DNA from 4 places in the Azospirillum humicireducens genome. Region 2 is predicted to be linked to each of the others. Evidence: predicted binding sites of a transcription regulator. Region 2 holds the regulator's gene; each other region holds the start of a gene.
What was found. The regulator LexA, encoded in region 2, represses DNA repair genes until DNA is damaged. The targets are predictions, from matches to a motif close to ATGTTCTANTTTGGTTC.
Positions count from the first base shown of each region.

Region 1 (4,276 bases), 1.3 Mb from region 2:
CGGCATCGCCAGCGTCAACCTCGACCTGATGTATGGTCTGCCGCACCAGTCGGTGGAAAGCGTCACCCGCTCCGCCGAGATCGCGCTGGAGATGGCGCCCGACCGGCTGTCGGTCTTCGGCTACGCCCATGTGCCGTGGATGAAGACCCACCAGAAGAAGATCGACGAATCCGTGCTGGCCGACTCGCTCGGCCGCTGGGAGCAGTTCGCCGCCATCGGCGACACGCTGGCCGCCGCCGGCTACAGCGCCATCGGTCTCGACCATTTCGCCCGCCCCGGCGACGAGCTGGCGGTGCAGCAGGAGGAAGGGCGGCTGGGCCGCAACTTCCAGGGCTACACCACCGACGACGCCGAGGTTCTGCTGGGCTTCGGCTCCTCCTCCATCGGCGCGCTGCCGCAGGGCTATGTGCAGAACGCCGTGCCTTTCGACCACTATGCCGCCGCCGTCGAGGAGGGCCGCCTGCCCACCGGCAAGGGCATCGCGCTGACCCGGGACGACACGGTGCGGCGCGACCTGATCATGCGGCTGATGTGCGACCTGTCGGTCGACACCGCCGCCATCGCCCGTGCCCACGGGTTGGCCGAGTCCGCCTTCGACGCCGAACTGGAGGGCATGGCCGATCTGGTCGCCGACGGCGTCGCGGTGGTGGAGGGGCGCCGCGTCCATGTGCCGGAGAGCGCCCGTCCCCTGATGCGCATCGTGGCTGCCCGCTTCGACACCCACCTGTCCAAGGGCGCCGGCCGGCATAGTCGGGCGGTTTGAGGGGCGGGCGGTTTGAGGGCCGGGCGGTTTGAGGGCCGGGCGGTCTGAGGCGGCCCGCGTTCCGGGGAGCGCGCTTCAAAAAGAAAAGGCGGCCGGCGCCACCCGCCGACCGCCTTCTCCCGTGCCGCGCATCCGAACCCACACGTTTACGCGGCAACCTCGTTGATGCCCTGCATCAAAGTCCGCAGCATGTCGCCGCTGAGGCGGTTGGAGGTCACGCCGCCTTTCTGCTGCGCGGTCCCGCCATAGGCGGCCATCTTCTCTTCTTCCGAGACATAGCCGTCCTGGTTGGTGTCCAGCGGATCGTAGCTGGTCGTGCCGCCCGCAGACGCCGAGGCGGTGCCGCCCGACGACGATGAAGAGGTCGATGACGTCGACGAGGTCGTTGCCGTCGATGACGTGCTGCTGTCCGAACCGCTTGCCGAGCGGCTGTCGTTCGCGGGCGGCGGCGGTGGCGGCGGACGGTTGGCTTCCGCCTCTTCCAGTGCGCTGGTCAGTTCGTCTTCCGAGATCGTGCCGTCCTCGTCGCTGTCGAGGCTGCTGAACAGCTCAGAGGCGTCGGTGTCGGTCTGGCCGGCGGAGGTCAGGGCGGAGGACAGCTCATCGGCGCTGACACCGCCGCTGCTGTCGCTGTCCAGGCTGGAATAGAGGTTCTGCGCGAACTGCTGCCGCATCGCGCCCGCCTGCTCCTGTGCCGCCAGCAGGGCGCTGCCGCTGCCATAGTCGAACTGGCTGGAGAAGGAACTGAACTCCGTCGCGCTGAGCGATCCGTCGCTGTCGCTGTCCAGGCTTTTGACCAGGCTGTCGACCGCTGAGGACAGCTTGGAACTGTCCGATGCGGCCGAGGTCTCGCCGAGCGCGCTCAGCAGTTCGTCCGTCGTCAGCGACGAGTCGCTGTTGGCGTCGGCCTTGGAGAAGAATTTCTGCAGCGTCGCGGCGCTGCCGGAACTGCCGAGGGAGGAAATCATGGCCCGATGCCCCCTTGATTTGCCGGCGTAATCCGCCGTCGTGAAGGATTGCCGTCTTGGCGCGGACGGTCTCCGGCCGGGCCGGCGGGCTCGTCTCGGGCGTCTCGACGATCAAGATACGCGGGCCGGCGGGGACTCCTGCGCAGGGGGGCTGCGGCGAAACAGGCAATTTCACTAAGAATTTTCGATACCGGCCCCGCCTCTTCGATCCGGCCGGTCCAAAAAGCGCATAGCGATCCCGGTTGCACTGCGGTGGCGAAAAGGAGCCTGCCTCCTGTATGGTCGCGCCGAAGGCCCCGCAGGCCTTTTCCTGCCTTCACTCTGCCCCCTTCAAGGTGAGCGATGATCCGGCGTTTGCGTACCCTTCCGCTGATGGTGGCCCTGGTCACGCTGACGGTTCCCGGCTGCATGCCGTACCAGCGCATTCCCAACCCGCCGACCGTGCGCACCGCGCCCGATACCGGGGCCGGGCTGGAGCCCATGTATGGGGAATGGCAGGTGGACAGACCGACACCGGTCTATGCAAAGCCCGCCGCCGGGTCGGGTGTCGTCGCCACGCTGGGCGCCGGGCAAGCGGTCAGCACGCTGGGCCGGGTGCGCAACAGCGATTGGGTCGCGGTGAAGGCCGGCGGCTCCACCGCCTATGTCCGGCTGCATCTGTTGAGCCTGAAGGGCAACACGCCGCGCGGCAGCCGCGGAACCTCCACCACCCTGGAAAAGCCCGTCGACAATGCGGGTCCGACCATCAAGGCCGCACCGCGCGGCAAGATCGGCGCCACCCCCATCGCCAACTGACCTTTCCGGCTCATCCGGTCTCAGGACAAGACAGGAGTCTCGGACTCCCCCTCGGCAAGGCCCCGTGATAGAACATATCAGGAACATATGCCTGTCGAGCGGAGCCGAGTCATGTCCACCCTGCCATCCCCCTCCGTGCCAGCGGACTCTGCGCCGCGCGACCGTGCCGGCGTGCTGGCCGACCTGCGCGCGCGCATCCGGCGGATCGAGGGGGCGGGAGGGGAGGGCGGGCGGACGCTGCCGTTCGGGGTGGAGGCGATCGACGCGCATCTGCCCGACGGCGGCCTGCCGCTGGGCTGCCTCCATGCGGTGACGGCAGAGGATCCGGGGGCGGGCACCGGCTTCGCCGCGACCCTGCTGGGCCGGTTGGCGACGCCGAAGGCACCGGCCTTGTGGATCCTGCGGGGGCGCGACCTCTATGCGCCGGGTCTGGCGGCCTATGGGCTGACGCCGGACCGGCTGGTGGCGGTGCGCGCGGTGCGGGCGGTGGACGCGCTGTGGGCGATGGAGGAGGCGCTGCGCTGCTCCGCCCTGTCGGCGGTGCTGGGCGAGTTGGAGGGGCTGGACCTCACCGCCAGCCGGCGGCTGCAGCTGGCCGCCGAGTCGTCGGGGGTGACCGGTTTCCTGCTGGGTCTCGGCGCAGGCATGCCGGGCCGCCGGGGCGGAAGGCCGGACGGGCTCAGTGCCGCGGTGACGCGATGGCGGCTGGATGCCGCACCCAGCCGGGATGAGGAGGAGGACGAAGCTCCGCGCCCGGCCGGAGGCCTGCCGGGATTGGGAGCGCCGCGCTGGTCCGTCGCGCTGGAACGCTGCCGTGGCGGCCGTCCGGGCCGCTGGACCCTCGTCTGCGACGAGGAAGGCTGGCGCGATGCCGGGAACCCCAAGGCGGCAAACCAGTGGCGGATGTCCGACATCCGACAGTCAGGCCGGGAAAGCGGCCTGTCGGATCACCGCCCGGCTGCCGCCGGCCGGTGAGTGCCGTCAGGAGCTGCCGCTCAGTAGTCGGTGGCCCAGTCGGGCTCGCGGCGGGCGGCCTGTTCCGAGTCGTCCGGCTCGGTCATCCAGCGGGGATCGTCAGCGTCCAGCGGCGCGTAGAGCGGCAGCTGGCGGGCGAATTCCGCGCTTTCGGCATCGCGGCGCTGCTTCAGCAGGCGGTCGGCAAGGTGGGCGGGCAGCATGGCAGGTCTCCTTCTGAGCGCCGGATGGCACCGCGGATCGGCCTGACAAAGGCCGGTCCTGGCCCACCCGTCGTCCTGTTTGCCTGGATACTAACTACGCAAGTTCCAGGCCAGCTGTTAAGCGCGTCACACGAGGTCCATGACACACGACTAAGTCTCTACAAACGGTTTATACGAAGCCACTTCGAACCCAGATGAACCGGTATGACACGGGGTGTGTTGGGGGGATCTGTCGTACATGCCGTGGCGGCGGTCACCGTTCGGTCGGCAGCCGCCGCTCTGCGAGTGAGATGTGTTCCCTTCCGCGCCATTCCAACCCATATTCGCGGCCAATCCTCTTCAAGGAATGCGTACCTCCCATGCACAGCGCCCCCGCACCCGAGTCCTGCCCCACCTGCCTAAAGCCTAATCATCTGTGCATTTGCGAGGCAGTGCAGCCGATCGACAACGGCGTGTTCCTGCTGATCCTGCAGCACCCGCAGGAGAAGCGGGAGAATCTCGGCACCGCCCAGATCGCCCATCTGCAGTTCGCCAATTCGATGGTGAAGGTCGGGCTGAGCTGGCCGGGGCTG
Region 1 covers NZ_CP015285.1:2,332,933-2,337,208, reverse strand. The annotation lists gene hemN (oxygen-independent coproporphyrinogen III oxidase) at 1-763, shown strand, start outside; gene A6A40_RS10935 (EF-hand domain-containing protein) at 910-1,731, opposite strand; gene A6A40_RS10930 (SH3 domain-containing protein) at 2,074-2,526, shown strand; gene A6A40_RS10925 (ImuA family protein) at 2,638-3,501, shown strand; gene A6A40_RS10920 (hypothetical protein) at 3,522-3,704, opposite strand; gene A6A40_RS10915 (DTW domain-containing protein) at 4,136-4,276, shown strand, end outside.
Region 1: a site for LexA is predicted at 2,597-2,613, ahead of A6A40_RS10925 (ImuA family protein). Genes of this name have one in related genera too.

Region 2 (4,276 bases):
GCTGCACTGTCCTGCTTCTGGTCCTGCGGCGCTGGTTCGCGCTGTTCGGTGCGGTGATGGCATTGATGATGGTGGCGGCGGGGTTCCTGGTGGCGCAGGGCCACAGCGCGCGGGTGGCGGCGCCGGTGCTGACCCGCGTCATCACCAGCGCAACCGTCACCGGACGCGTGATGGCGGTGGAGCGCCGGCCGGGTGCCGTCCGCATCACCCTGCGGGATCCGACCGTCAGCCGCCTGCCGCCGGAACAGACACCGGCTGCCCTGCGCATCCGCCTGTCGGATCGCCATGCCGGGCCGGAGCCCGGATCGGTGGTGAGCCTGCGCGCCACGCTGCTGCCGCCCCAGGCTCCCGCCGAACCGGGGGCCTTCGATTTCCAGCGGCGGGCCTGGTTCATGGAACTGGGCGGCACTGGCTTCGCCACAGGTGCGGTGGACGTGGTCGAGGCGCCGCCGGTCACGGGCTGGCGCGTGGTGACGGTTGCCTTCGAGCGCGCGCGCGGTGCAATCGCCGAGCGGGTGACTGCGGCCATCGCCGACCCGGTGGAGGCCAGCGTCACCACGGCGCTGCTGAATGGGGAGCAGTTCGGCATCCCGGATGGGACGCTGGAGGATTTCCGCAACAGCGGGTTGGCGCATCTGCTGTCGATCTCCGGCCTGCATGTGGGGATCGCTGCCGGCATCCTGTTCTATGTCGCCCGCGCCCTGCTGGCGCTGGTGCCGTATGCGGCCCTGCGCTGGCCGATCAAGAAGATCGCGGCGCTGTTCGGCATCCTGTCGGCGCTCGCCTATACGCTGCTGGTCGGTGCGCCGCTGCCGACGGTGCGGTCAGTGCTGATGACGGGCATGATCATGGGCGCGATCATGCTGGACCGCCACCCGCTGAGCATGCGGCTGGTCGCCTTCGCCGGACTGGTCACCATCGCCATGGATCCGGAGGGGATGCTCGGCCCCAGCTTTCAGATGTCATTCGCGGCGGTGGTGGCGCTGATCGCCGCCTTCGAGCGCGGCAGTTCGCGGATGGCGGAATGGCGCAGCGAGGCGGGATGGCTTCTGCGCGGCCTGCTCTATGTCGGCGGCATCCTGTTGACCAGTGTGGTGGCGACGCTGGCGACGCTGCCGTTCGCGCTCTTCCATTTTCAGCAGATCGCCTTCTATGGCGTGCTGTCCAATCTGATCGCCATTCCCATCACCTCCTTCTGGGTCATGCCATGGAGCCTCATCGCCTATGCCCTGATGCCCTTCGGGCTGGAGGCGCCGGCACTGATCGCGATGAACTGGGGCGACCGGGCGGTGATCTGGACGGCGGAGTTCTTCGGCCGCCTGCCCTGGGCGTCGATCACCGTGCCGGCGATGCCGGTGGAAGGCTTTGCGGTGCTGGTTCTGGGTGGAATCTGGCTGTGCCTCTGGACGAGGCGGTGGCGCTGGCTGGGGCTGCTGCCGATCATGGCAGGGTTGGCGTCACCGGCATTGGTGACCCGGCCGGACGTGCTGGTGGCGGCAGATGGGACGGTGATGGCGGTGCGGACGCCGGACGGTCGCCTCAGTGCTTCGGGGAAGACCGGCGGGCGGGTGACGGAGACATGGCGGGAACGCGATGGCGAACGCACCGCCGCCGATCCCTGGCCTGTGGCGGGGGGGTGGAGCGAGGGGGAACGGTCGCTGAGTTGCGACCTGCTGGGATGCCTGTACCGGGTGAAGGGGAGGACGGTCGCCCTGCCGCGGTTGCCGGATGCACTGGACGAGGATTGCGGGACGACCGATGCGGTGGTGACGGCCGCGGTGGCTCGGGGATGCCGGTCCGGGGTGGTGGTCGACCGCTGGTCCCTGCGGCATGAGGGAGCGCATGCGCTGAGGGTGACGGCGGGCGGAATAGAGGTTGAGACGGTGCGGGGGCTGCGGGGGGAACGGCCTTGGACCGGGGGGAGGTGATGTTGCCCCCTTCCTAACGCTTGCCCCCTCCCCATCCCTCCCCCGCTTTGCGGGAGAGGGGGCAACAGCAACTCAGTACTTCCGCACCAGACCGACCAGCTTGCCCTGCACGCGGACGCGGTCGGCGCCGAAGATGCGGGTTTCATAGGCGGCATTGGCGGGCTCCAGGGCGATGGTGTTGCCCTTGCGGCGCAGGCGCTTCAGCGTCACCTCGCCCTCGTCCACCAGCGCCACGACGATGGTGCCGTTCTCCGCCGCGTCGCAGCGCTGGATGATGATGGTGTCATGGTCGAGGATGCCGGCCTCCACCATCGAGTCGCCGGACACCTCCAGGGCGTAGTGGTCGCCGCCGCCGAGCATGGAGGCGGGGACGTCCACGAAGGCGCTGTTGTCGCGCAGCGCCTCGATCGGCGTACCTGCGGCGATGCGGCCATAGAGCGGAAGCTGCACCGTCTCGTTCCCCGCGGTCCTGGCCGGAGCTTGCGGAGCCGCATCGCGGCCGGCGAAGGCGAAGTCGCCCTTGATGACGTTGGGCTGGAACTTCGGCTTGGGCGCGGTGCGGGAGCGGGCGGCATCCAGTCCCTCGGGCAGGCGCAGAACCTCCAGCGCGCGGGCGCGGTGGGGCAGGCGGCGGATGAAGCCGCGTTCCTCGAGACCGGTGATGAGGCGGTGGATGCCCGACTTGGACTTCAGCCCCAGGGCGTCCTTCATCTCGTCGAACGACGGCGAGACGCCACCCTGGCCAAGCCGTTCGTGGATGAAGAGCAGCAATTCGTGCTGCTTGCGCGTGAGCATGGATGCCTCCCGGCCGTCGCCAGACTGAAGATGGAACAAAAACTAAACGTTGCTCCATGTTCTAGTTTGGTTCCTGCCACGCGTCAAGTCCCCCATCGCCTTGTTTTAGAACTTGAACGGAACATTTGAAACAGCGTGAAACGGTTTTCGGGATGCTGTTCAATTGTTCCATCCGCCGTCCGGGGGTTGTCTCCCAAGACTATATGCTGAGCGCTCCATCGGTCAGGGGAAGCACGGCCACCATGGCGCCGGCCGGTTCCGGGTCGGCATGGGCTGTGCGTGGGATCAGGCAGTCGGCCTTGGCGTAGAGCGAGGTGATGGCGCTGTCCTGCCGGGCGAAGGGCGTGACGGCCAGGACACCGTCCGGGCCGGCGGCGAGCGTGGCGCGCAGATACTCCTCGCGCCGGTCGTTGGCCTTCAACCCGACGGTCAGGCGGGCGCGCAGCGGCAGGCCGTCGTCTTCGGGCGACAACCCCTGCAGCAGGCGTAGGATCGGGCGCAGGAACAGGACGGCGGTGACGCCGGTGGACACCGGATTGCCGGGCAGGCCCAGCAGAGGCACCGACCCGGCCCGGCCGAACATCAGCGCCTTTCCCGGCCGCATCGCCACCGTCTGCACCTCCAGCGCCACCCCACGCTCGGCCAGCACGTCGCGCACGAGGTCGTAGTCGCCATGGGCGGCGCCGCCGGTGGTGACCAGCAGGTCGCAGCCGGCGGCGCCCTTCGCCAAAGCGGCGACACTCTCCGGCGTGTCCTTGGCGACGCCCAGATTGTGGGCCAGCCCACCCTGTGCGGTCACAAGCGCGCAGAGGCCGAGCGCGTTGGTGCTGACGATCTGGCTCGGCCCCAGCGGGTCGCCGGGCAGGGCGATCTCGTCGCCGGTGGCAAGAATGGCGATGCGCGGCCGGCGGTGGACCGACAGCCAGGGCACGTTGCCGCCAGCGGCCAGCGCGATGTCGCGGGCGGTCAGGCGGCGGCCTTTCGGCAGAAGCTCCTGCCCATGGACAAAGTCGAAGCCGGCCTCGCGGACAAAGCGGCCGGCAACCACGGCGCGGCCGACCTGGACGCTGGATTCGTCGGCGCTGCAATCCTCCTGCATCACCACGGCGTCGGCGCCATCGGGCATCGGCGCGCCGGTGAAGATGCGCACCGCCTCGCCGGGGCCGACGCTGCCGCCGAACGCATGGCCGGCGGAGGATTCGCCGATGCGGCGCAGGGGGACGGGAGAGTTGGCGGCCGCGGCGGCGATGTCGTCGGCGCGCACGGCCCAGCCATCCATCGCGGCGGCATGGAAGGGCGGCTGGGTCAGCCGGGCGACCACCGGTTCGGCCAGCACGCGGCCGAGCGCGTCGGGCAGGGCCACCGTCTCCGCCGGCAGGGGAGCGAAGGCCGACAGGATGCGGGCGCGCGCCTCTGCGACGGAGATCACGGCGTCAGGCTCCGGTTGTGGGAGCGGTTGCGGCAGACCCCCACTCGCCGCTCTTGCCGCCGGCCTTGTGCAGAAGGCGGACATCGGTGACGGTCATGCCGCGGTCCACCGCCTTGCACATGTC
Region 2 covers NZ_CP015285.1:1,025,794-1,030,069, forward strand. The annotation lists gene A6A40_RS04640 (ComEC/Rec2 family competence protein) at 1-1,928, shown strand, start outside; gene lexA (transcriptional repressor LexA) at 2,001-2,723, opposite strand; gene A6A40_RS04650 (molybdopterin molybdotransferase MoeA) at 2,923-4,152, opposite strand; gene moaC (cyclic pyranopterin monophosphate synthase MoaC) at 4,157-4,276, opposite strand, start outside.

Region 3 (4,276 bases), 1.4 Mb from region 2:
GGCAATCCGCCGATCGTCGGACCGCTGTCCCACACGCTCTGGCTCTCTTCGACGGTCTTCGATGGCGCGCGCGCCTTCCAGGGCGTGGCCCCCGACCTGGACCTGCATTGCGCCCGCGCCATCCGCTCGGCCCTGGTTCTGGGACTGGAGCCGATGGTCACCGCCGGCGAGATCGAGGAGCTGTGCTGGGACGGCATCCGCCGCTTCCCCAAGGACGCCGAGCTGTATATCCGTCCGATGTTCTACGCCGATGACGGCTTCGTCGCCCCGGCGCCGGAGAGCACGCGCTTCGTCCTGTCGATCTACGAGGACCCGCTGCCGCAGCCGACCGGCTTCGCCGCCTGCATCTCCACCCGCCGCCGCCCGATCCCGACCATGGCCCCGACCGAAGCCAAGGCCGCCTGCCTGTATCCCAATGCCGGGCTGGCGCTGACCGAGGCGCGCAAGCGCGGCTTCCAGAATGCCATCATGCTGGACGCCATCGGCAATGTGGCGGAGTTCGCCACCTCCAACATCTTCATCGCCAAGGACGGCGTGGTGCGCACCCCGGTGCCGAACGGCTGCTTCCTGAACGGCATCACCCGCCAGCGCATCATCGCCCTGCTGCGGGGCGACGGCGTGACGGTGGAGGAATGCACCCTGACGCCCAAGGACGTGCTGGAGGCCGACGAGGTCTTCTCCACCGGCAACCACGCCAAATGCGTGCCGGTGATCAAGGTGGAGGACCGCAGCCTCGCGGCCGGTCCGATCTTCCAGCGGGCGCGGGCGCTCTATTGGGAATATGCGTTCCGCTGATCGAGCAGCGCCACCGCTGCCCGGCGGTGATGGGCCAGCGTGGCGGCCAGACGGGCCAGCCACGCGTCGGTCCTGCAGGTTGCGGCGGTCAATGCGCGGCGACGCCGGGCGGTGGCGAGGCGCGCCTCGGCCGCGAGGTCCGTGTGCAGGCGGAGCGCTGCGGTGCGCTTTATGGCGTTGGCGCGGGCGGCACCGCCGAGCAAAGCGGTACGCAGCTCGGGCGTCGGCGGGCGGGCGTCATGGGTGCGGTGAAGGCTGTCCAGGCTTGCGGCGCGGTCCATGGAATGGACGGTAGCGCCTGCCGGGGTGGATGGTAAAGGGAAATTTTCCTAGGAAGGGTTGGGGGTGCGAGAGGCTTTTGCCCCCTCCCTAACCCTCCCCCACCGTCGGTGGGAGAGGGGACTGCCGCCGCTCCGTTGGATAACTCCCGCAAGCGTCCTACCCCCTCTCCCTCGAAGAGGGGGAGGGATGGGGAGGGGGCTAACGTCGCTCTACGCTCACTGGCTCGCCCAGATGATCCGCGCCATCCAGGCGACATCAGACAGCGGGATGCTGCGATCGGGGTGGGCCCGGTTGATCGACAGAAGCTCGATCTTGGTGGCCGTCTCGCGGATCAGCTGCTTGGCCATCACCTCGCCGCCCTTGGTGCGGACGACGACGCGGTCGTTGCGGCGGATTTGCGCCGCTGGCGAGACGATGATGGTATCGCCGTCGCGATAGACCGGCTCCATGCTGTCGCCGGAAATCTCCAGCGCATAGGCATGCGGGTCGCCCAGGCTGGGGAAGAGCAGTTCGTCCCAGCCGCTTCCGGCGGGGAAGCCGGCGTCGTCGAAATAGCCGGCCGATCCGGCCTGGGCATAGCCGATCACCGGAACCCGCTGCAGCGGGGTGGTGCCGGCGCCGTCACCGACCAGCGACACGAATTCCGACAGAGACGCGCCGGTGGCGTCCAGCACCTTGGAGATGCTCTCCGTCGATGGCCAGCGCAGCTTGCCGTCGCTGGTCGTGCGCTTGCTCTTGTTGAAGGTCGTCGGGTCCAGTCCGGCGCGCCGCGCCAGCCCGGAGGCGGAGAGCCCGTGCTGTGCCGCGAGGCGGTCGATGGCCCGCCAGATGTCCGTATGTTTCAGCATGGGACGATAATCTCATAAACGCGCGACATCGTCCCTAGGAACTTTTTCATAAATCTATTGACCGCGCCCATCGGCCGGAACATAACGCAAACAGATGGCGCGGCCGCAATCCCGGCCCGGCGCCGCTCTCTTTCGAAAATCCGAAGCCGCAAGGAGACCAGCATGCTGAGTCCGGCCGCCCCCGCTTTGCCTGTCGCCCGCCTGTCCCGCGCCGTCCCCCTGAGTGCGGAGCCTTACCGCGCCGATGGCGAACCCTTCGCCGGGGCGGAGGAGGCGTGGTTCTGGGCGGTGCAGGCGCAGGACGCCAAGGCGGCCGGCGCACGCGTCGCCGCCGGGCGCGGGCTGGTCGAGCGGCCTTGCGAACCGCAGGATGTGCTGCGCGTGGTCGACCGGCTCTACCGGACGCGCAAACTGCTGCGCGACCACCTGCATGTCCTGGTCCATTACGGCCGCCGCCAGAGCGCGCCGGAGCCAGACCGCTTCCGTGAACAGCGCGCCCACTCCCTGTGGCAGGAGGCCTTCGCCGCCATCGCGCCCGCCTTGCGCGACAAGGGCATCGCGCGATGACGGCGACTCCGACCGCCTGGGTGGTCTATCGCGGGGAGTCGCCGCTGTGGTGGCTGCGGCTGCTCAGGCCGGGCTTCCGCCATTGCCTGGTTCTGCTGAACGACGGGCGGCGCTGGGTGGCGGTCGATCCGCTGGCGGGCTTTACCGACGTTGCGGTGCTGGAGCTGCCGGCCGACTTCGACCTGCCGGGCTGGTACCGCGCCCAGGGGCTGACGGTCGACCCCGCCCCGCTGCGCCGCCCCGACGGCCCCGCCCCCTGGGGGCCCTTCACCTGCGTCGAGGCGGTCAAGCGACTGATCGGCCTGCGCGCCCGCTGGGTGCTGACCCCCTGGCAACTGCACCGCCACCTGACCGGAGGAACCCGCCGATGCCCACGTCCCCAGCCGTGAAACCCGCCATCCGCCAAAAGAAGGAGCTGTCGGAGCCGGAGGCCCTGCTGGAGCGTTACCGCGTCGCCCGCGAACGCCGGGCGGTTTGGGAAAGCCATTGGCAGGATTGCTACGATCATGCGCTGCCGAACGGCCGGCCCTTCCGCGGCGGCGGTACGCCGGGCGAGCGGCGCGTCGACCGCCTGTTCGACGGCACCGCTCCCGATGCGGTGGAGCAGCTGGCCGCCAGCCTGCTGTCGGAGCTGACGCCGCCCTGGTCGCGCTGGTTCGGCTTCCAGCCCGGTCCGGCGCTGGCCGGGGCGGAGCGTGACCGCATCGCCCCGCTGCTCGACCGGGCGGCCGGGATCGTCCAGGCCCATTTCGACCGCTCCAACTTCGCGGTGGAGGTCCATCAGGCCTTCCTCGATCTCGTCACCGTCGGCACCGCCAGCCTGCTGATGGAGGAGGCGGCACCCGGCGCCCCGTCCAGCCTGCGCTTCACCGCGGTGCCGCTTGCCGAAGCGGTGCTGGAGGAGGGGCCGGACGGCCGGCTGGACGCCACCTTCCGCCGCAGCGAGGCGACGCTGGCCCAGATCCTCCAGCGCTTCCCCGGTGCGGACCTGCCCGACGAACTGCGCAAGCGGTCGGCCGACGAACCCGACAGCCGTTTTCCGCTGGTCGAGGCAGTGTTGCCCGACGGCACGGCCTATCGCTGGGCGGTGGTGCTGGACAGCGGGCTGGCCGAGCCGTCCTGGCTGGCGCAGGGGCGCTTCGCCCAGTCGCCCTTCGTCAATTTCCGTTGGCTGAAGGCGCCGGGCGAAACCTATGGCCGCTCGCCGGTGATGAAGGCGCTGCCCGACATCAAGACCGCCAACAAGGTGGTGGAGCTGGTGCTGAAGAACGCCTCCATCGCCGTCACCGGCATCTGGCAGGCGGAGGATGACGGGGTGCTGAATCCCGCCACCGTCCGGCTGGTGCCCGGCACCATCATCCCGAAGGCCATGGGGTCGGCCGGGCTGACGCCGCTGGCCAATCCCGGCCGGTTCGACGTGTCGCAGCTGGTGCTGGACGATCTGCGCGGGCGCATTCGCCACGCGCTTCTGGCCGACCGGCTGGGACCGGTGGAGTCGGCGCGCATGACCGCAACCGAGGTGCTGGAACGCTCGGTGGAGATGGCCCGTCTGCTCGGCGCCACCTATGGCCGGCTGCAGGCGGAGCTGATGACGCCGCTTCTGCTGCGCGCGGTGGCGATCCTGCGCCGGCGCGGCGAGATCCCCGACATCACGGTGGATGGCCGTCTGGTGGAGTTGCAGCACCGCTCCCCGCTCGCCCAGGCGCAGGCGCAGCGCGACGTCCAGGCGGCCCTGCGCTGGCTGGACAGCGTGACGGCGTTGGGGCCGGACGCCGGGAGCGCCG
Region 3 covers NZ_CP015285.1:2,399,750-2,404,025, reverse strand. The annotation lists gene A6A40_RS11265 (branched-chain amino acid aminotransferase) at 1-795, shown strand, start outside; gene A6A40_RS11260 (hypothetical protein) at 771-1,076, opposite strand; gene A6A40_RS11255 (S24 family peptidase) at 1,293-1,925, opposite strand; gene A6A40_RS11250 (hypothetical protein) at 2,088-2,492, shown strand; gene A6A40_RS11245 (hypothetical protein) at 2,489-2,881, shown strand; gene A6A40_RS11240 (portal protein) at 2,860-4,276, shown strand, end outside.
Region 3: a site for LexA is predicted at 2,003-2,019, ahead of A6A40_RS11255 (S24 family peptidase). Genes of this name have one in related genera too.

Region 4 (4,276 bases), 340 kb from region 2:
CCCGCAAGGTCGCGGTCTACCTGCACCTGCTGCTGACGCTTGAGGGAGCGTTCCGGCCGCATATGGTGATGGATGTCTAAGCGGAACCGGTCCCCACGGACCGTGATCTGGTCCTATTCCGCATCGACCAGGAACAGGAGGCCCCGGCTTCCTTCCAGGACACGGTGACTTTTGCCCGCCGGAATGACGAAGAAGTCACCCGCGGACATTGCAATCAGTTCGCCTTCGACATCGAGCGTCATGCTGCCGTCCAGAACAAACAGCGCTTCATCGAAATCTGCATGGCTTTCCGATGGAATGCCCGCCTCATCCATGCGGATGATCTTCAGATTGGCGCCGGCGATCTTGCCGACGATCCGCGACCGCCATGCATGGGGCAAGGTCGCCGTTTCCGCAATCAGATTGATCATTGCCTCCCCCTCCGAAATCCCGGCTTGCTTTTGGACGTTGCTGCCAAAAAGAAAGCCCACCGCCCTCATGGGCGGCGGGCTCACAAAAATATCAAAGACTTACTCCGGCGTGGAGGCTTCGCCGTCGGCTTCCGGGGTGCCCATCATCGCGTCGGCAACCAGACCGGCGTTGCCGCGGATCTTGGCTTCGATCGCATCGGCCATCTCTGGATTGTTGCGCAGGAAGGTCTTGGCGTTCTCGCGGCCCTGGCCGATGCGGGTGCCGTCGTAGCTGAACCACGCACCCGACTTGTCGACCACACCGGCCTGGATGCCGAGGTCGAGCAGTTCGCCGACCTTCGACACACCCTCGCCATACATGATGTCGAATTCGACCACGCGGAACGGCGGGGCCATCTTGTTCTTCACCACCTTGACACGGGTCTGGTTGCCGACGACGGTGTCGCGGTCCTTGATCGAGCCGATGCGGCGGATATCGAGACGCACGGAGGCGTAGAATTTCAGCGCATTGCCGCCGGTGGTCGTTTCCGGGTTGCCGAACATCACGCCGATCTTCAGGCGGATCTGGTTGATGAAGATCACCAGGCAGTTCGACTTGGAAATCGAGCCGGTCAGCTTGCGCAGCGCCTGACTCATCAGGCGGGCGTGCAGGCCGACATGGCTGTCGCCCATCTCGCCTTCCAGTTCGGCGCGCGGCACCAATGCTGCGACCGAGTCGACCACCAGCACGTCGATGGCGCCGGAGCGCACCAGCGTATCGGCGATCTCCAGCGCCTGCTCGCCGGCATCCGGCTGGGAGATCAGCAGCTCGTCGATGTTGACGCCCAGCTTGCGGGCATAGGACGGGTCGAGCGCATGTTCGGCGTCGACGAAAGCGCAGGTGCCGCCGGCCTTCTGAGCCTGGGCGATGGCATGCAGCGCCAGCGTGGTCTTGCCCGAGCTTTCCGGCCCGTAGATTTCGACGATGCGGCCCTTCGGCAGGCCGCCGATGCCCAGCGCGATGTCGAGACCCAGCGAGCCGGTGGAAATAACCTCCGTCTCGACCAGGTTCTCCTTGGCGCCGAGCTTCATGATCGAGCCCTTGCCGAACGCGCGTTCGATCTGGCTCAGGGCGGCATCGAGCGCCTTCTGCTTGTCCATGGAATCCTTCTCGACCAAACGAAGCTGTGCGGACGACATGCCCGGTACCCCTCTCTTAGAACACACGGTCGGCGCTCTTGCAACGGAGCTTAATGTACTCTCTCCGTTCTTATTTGCAAGGAGCAATGTTTCCCATATGTTCCTATTTCACAGGGTGAATCCGGGCGTGTTCTTGCGAGCGAATCCGGTCCTCACCGCGCATCGCGGATGACCTCCTTCACCTTGGAGGCAAGCTGCTTCAACGAGAAGGGCTTGGGCAGGAAATGGGCCACCTCGACCCCGTCGATCTCGCCCAACCGGTCCTCGGCGTAGCCGGAGATGAAGATCACCCGCATCTCCGGGCGCAGCTTGCGCACATGGCGGGCCAGCGTCGGGCCGTCCATCTGCGGCATCACCACGTCGGTGATCAGCAGGTCGATGGAGGCGCCGTTGGTCTCGATCTGCTGCAAGGCCGCCTCGCCATTCTTGGCCTCCAGCACCTGATAGCCCTTGTTGCGCAGCGCGCGGGCGGAAAAGACGCGCACCGCGTCCTCATCCTCCACCAGCAGGATGGTGCCGGTTCCGGTCAGGTCGCTGCCGCGCCGCTCCCGCGGCTCGGCAGTGTCGACCGGGCGCAATTCGCCCTGATGGCGGGGCAGCAGGATGGTGAAGGTCGTCCCCTCCCCGACCGCTGAATCGACCAGCACAAAGCCGCCCGTCTGCCGCACGATGCCGTAGACGGTCGACAGGCCGAGCCCGGTGCCCGACCCGACCTCCTTGGTCGTATAGAACGGTTCGAAGATGCGCTGCAGATTCTCCCGCGCGATGCCACAGCCGGTGTCGATCACGTCGATGGAGACGTAGCTGCCGGGCGGCACCGTCTCATGCTCCCGCCGTTCTGGCTGGGTGACGACGTGGTTGGCTGTGTTGATGGTCAGCTTGCCGCCGCCGGCCATGGCGTCGCGGGCATTGACCACCAGATTGATGATGACCTGTTCCAGCTGGTTCTGATCGACCTTGACCAGCCCCAGGTCGCGGCCATGGATCATCTTCAGCTCGATGTTCTCGCCGATCAGCCGGCGCAGCAGGTTCGCCAGCTCCGCCAGCACGTCCGTCACGTTGATGACGCGGGGCTGCAAGGTCTGCTGGCGCGAGAAGGCCAGCAGCTGCCGCACCAGATTGGCGGCGCGATTGGCGTTCTGCTTGATCTGCATGATGTCGCTGAAGGACTGGTCGCCCGGCTTGTGCCGCAGCAGCAGCAGATCGCAGAAGCCGATCATCGCCGTCAGCAGATTGTTGAAGTCATGGGCGACGCCGCCGGCGAGCTGCCCCACAGCCTGCATCTTCTGCGACTGGGCGAACTGGGCCTCCAGGCTCTTGCGCTCGGTCATGTCGATGAAATGCAGGATCAGGCCGACGCCTATCGCTGTCCTCTCGGCCTCGCCGCGCCCGTCCGTGCGCACAGGATTGGCGAGGCGCCGGGCATAGAGCTGCGCTGTCAGCTCCCGGCCGCCGGACAGCCGGACCTCCAGCGGATGAACCGGATCGGCACCGCCCTGGACCGACTTCAAGCGGGCGCTCACCGCCTCGCGCTCGGCCGGGACGATCAGGTCGGCCATCGGGCGGTTGATGACGCTGCCGGCCTCGCTGCCGATCAGCGCCAGGAAGGCCTCGTTGCATTCCGTCAGCTGGCCGGTCTCGTCCACCAGTGCGATGCCGATCGGCGCATCCTCGAAGAAGCGCTGGAACCGCTGCTCGGACTGGCGAAGGGCCTCCTGCCATTCCCGCTCGGGCGACAGATCGCGCACCACCGATCGGGTGTGAATCGTCCCATCGTCGGCACGCACCACGCTCTGCGCCACCGCCACCTGGAACCGGCGCCCGCGCAGCCCCACCATGGTCAGTTCTCCGCGCTGCTCGCCGCCGCCATGGTCGAACAGGTCGTAGGGCGCGGCGGACCGCGGCGGCGCGGCCAGGATGCCGTGAAGGCGCAGCTCGCCATCGGTCAGGTCACCGGGGAAGGCCTCCAGCCATTGGGCCAGGGTGGCGTTGACGAACAGGAACTGGCCATTCTGATCGACGGAGAAGAAGCCGACGGGCGCATGTTCCATGAAATCGGCGAGCTTGGCCTGCTCGCGCAGCATCACATGCTCCAACTCGCGCCGGGCGGTGATGTCCTCGACCCGCCAATGGACGGAGCCGGCAAAGCCGGGCACCGGCTGGCCCTGCACCTTGCGCCATTCCGGCGGATGGTTGTCCAATGCCGGGATGGCCAGTTCAGCGGATGCCGCCGCTCCCGCCCGCACCCGTTCGCGCAGGCGGCGGAACTCGCGCGCGCTGTCGGGATCGTCGGAGAACTGGCGCGCCAGCGCATCCAGCGGCCGTTCGCCGCGGCGCCAGCCGGCAAGCTCGCGGAAGGCGGCATTGACGAAGACCACCTCGTCGGCCTCGTCGCAGAGCAGCTGACCCGCCGGCATGCCTTCGAGCGCCCCACCCAGCAGCGCACCGATTCGCGCCGACCGCCGGACGACGGCGATGCTGCGGCCGATCAGCAGGGCGACGCCCACCGCCGCCAGCACCGCTCCCGCCCACCCGATCTCTTCCCGGTCCAGCAGCAGGCCGGCGGCCAGAACCAGCAGCCCGGCAGGCGCCATACAATATTGGAGCAGCATCAGCACACCACCGAACGGTGCCGCGCGGCTGGCTGCATTGCGTGCGGTGTCGGAAAGGGAAGTCGAATCGTCCAC
Region 4 covers NZ_CP015285.1:1,370,638-1,374,913, forward strand. The annotation lists gene A6A40_RS06295 (hypothetical protein) at 1-80, shown strand, start outside; gene A6A40_RS06300 (cupin domain-containing protein) at 114-410, opposite strand; gene recA (recombinase RecA) at 510-1,589, opposite strand; gene A6A40_RS06310 (ATP-binding protein) at 1,742-4,276, opposite strand.
Region 4: a site for LexA is predicted at 1,676-1,692, ahead of recA (recombinase RecA). Genes of this name have one in related genera too.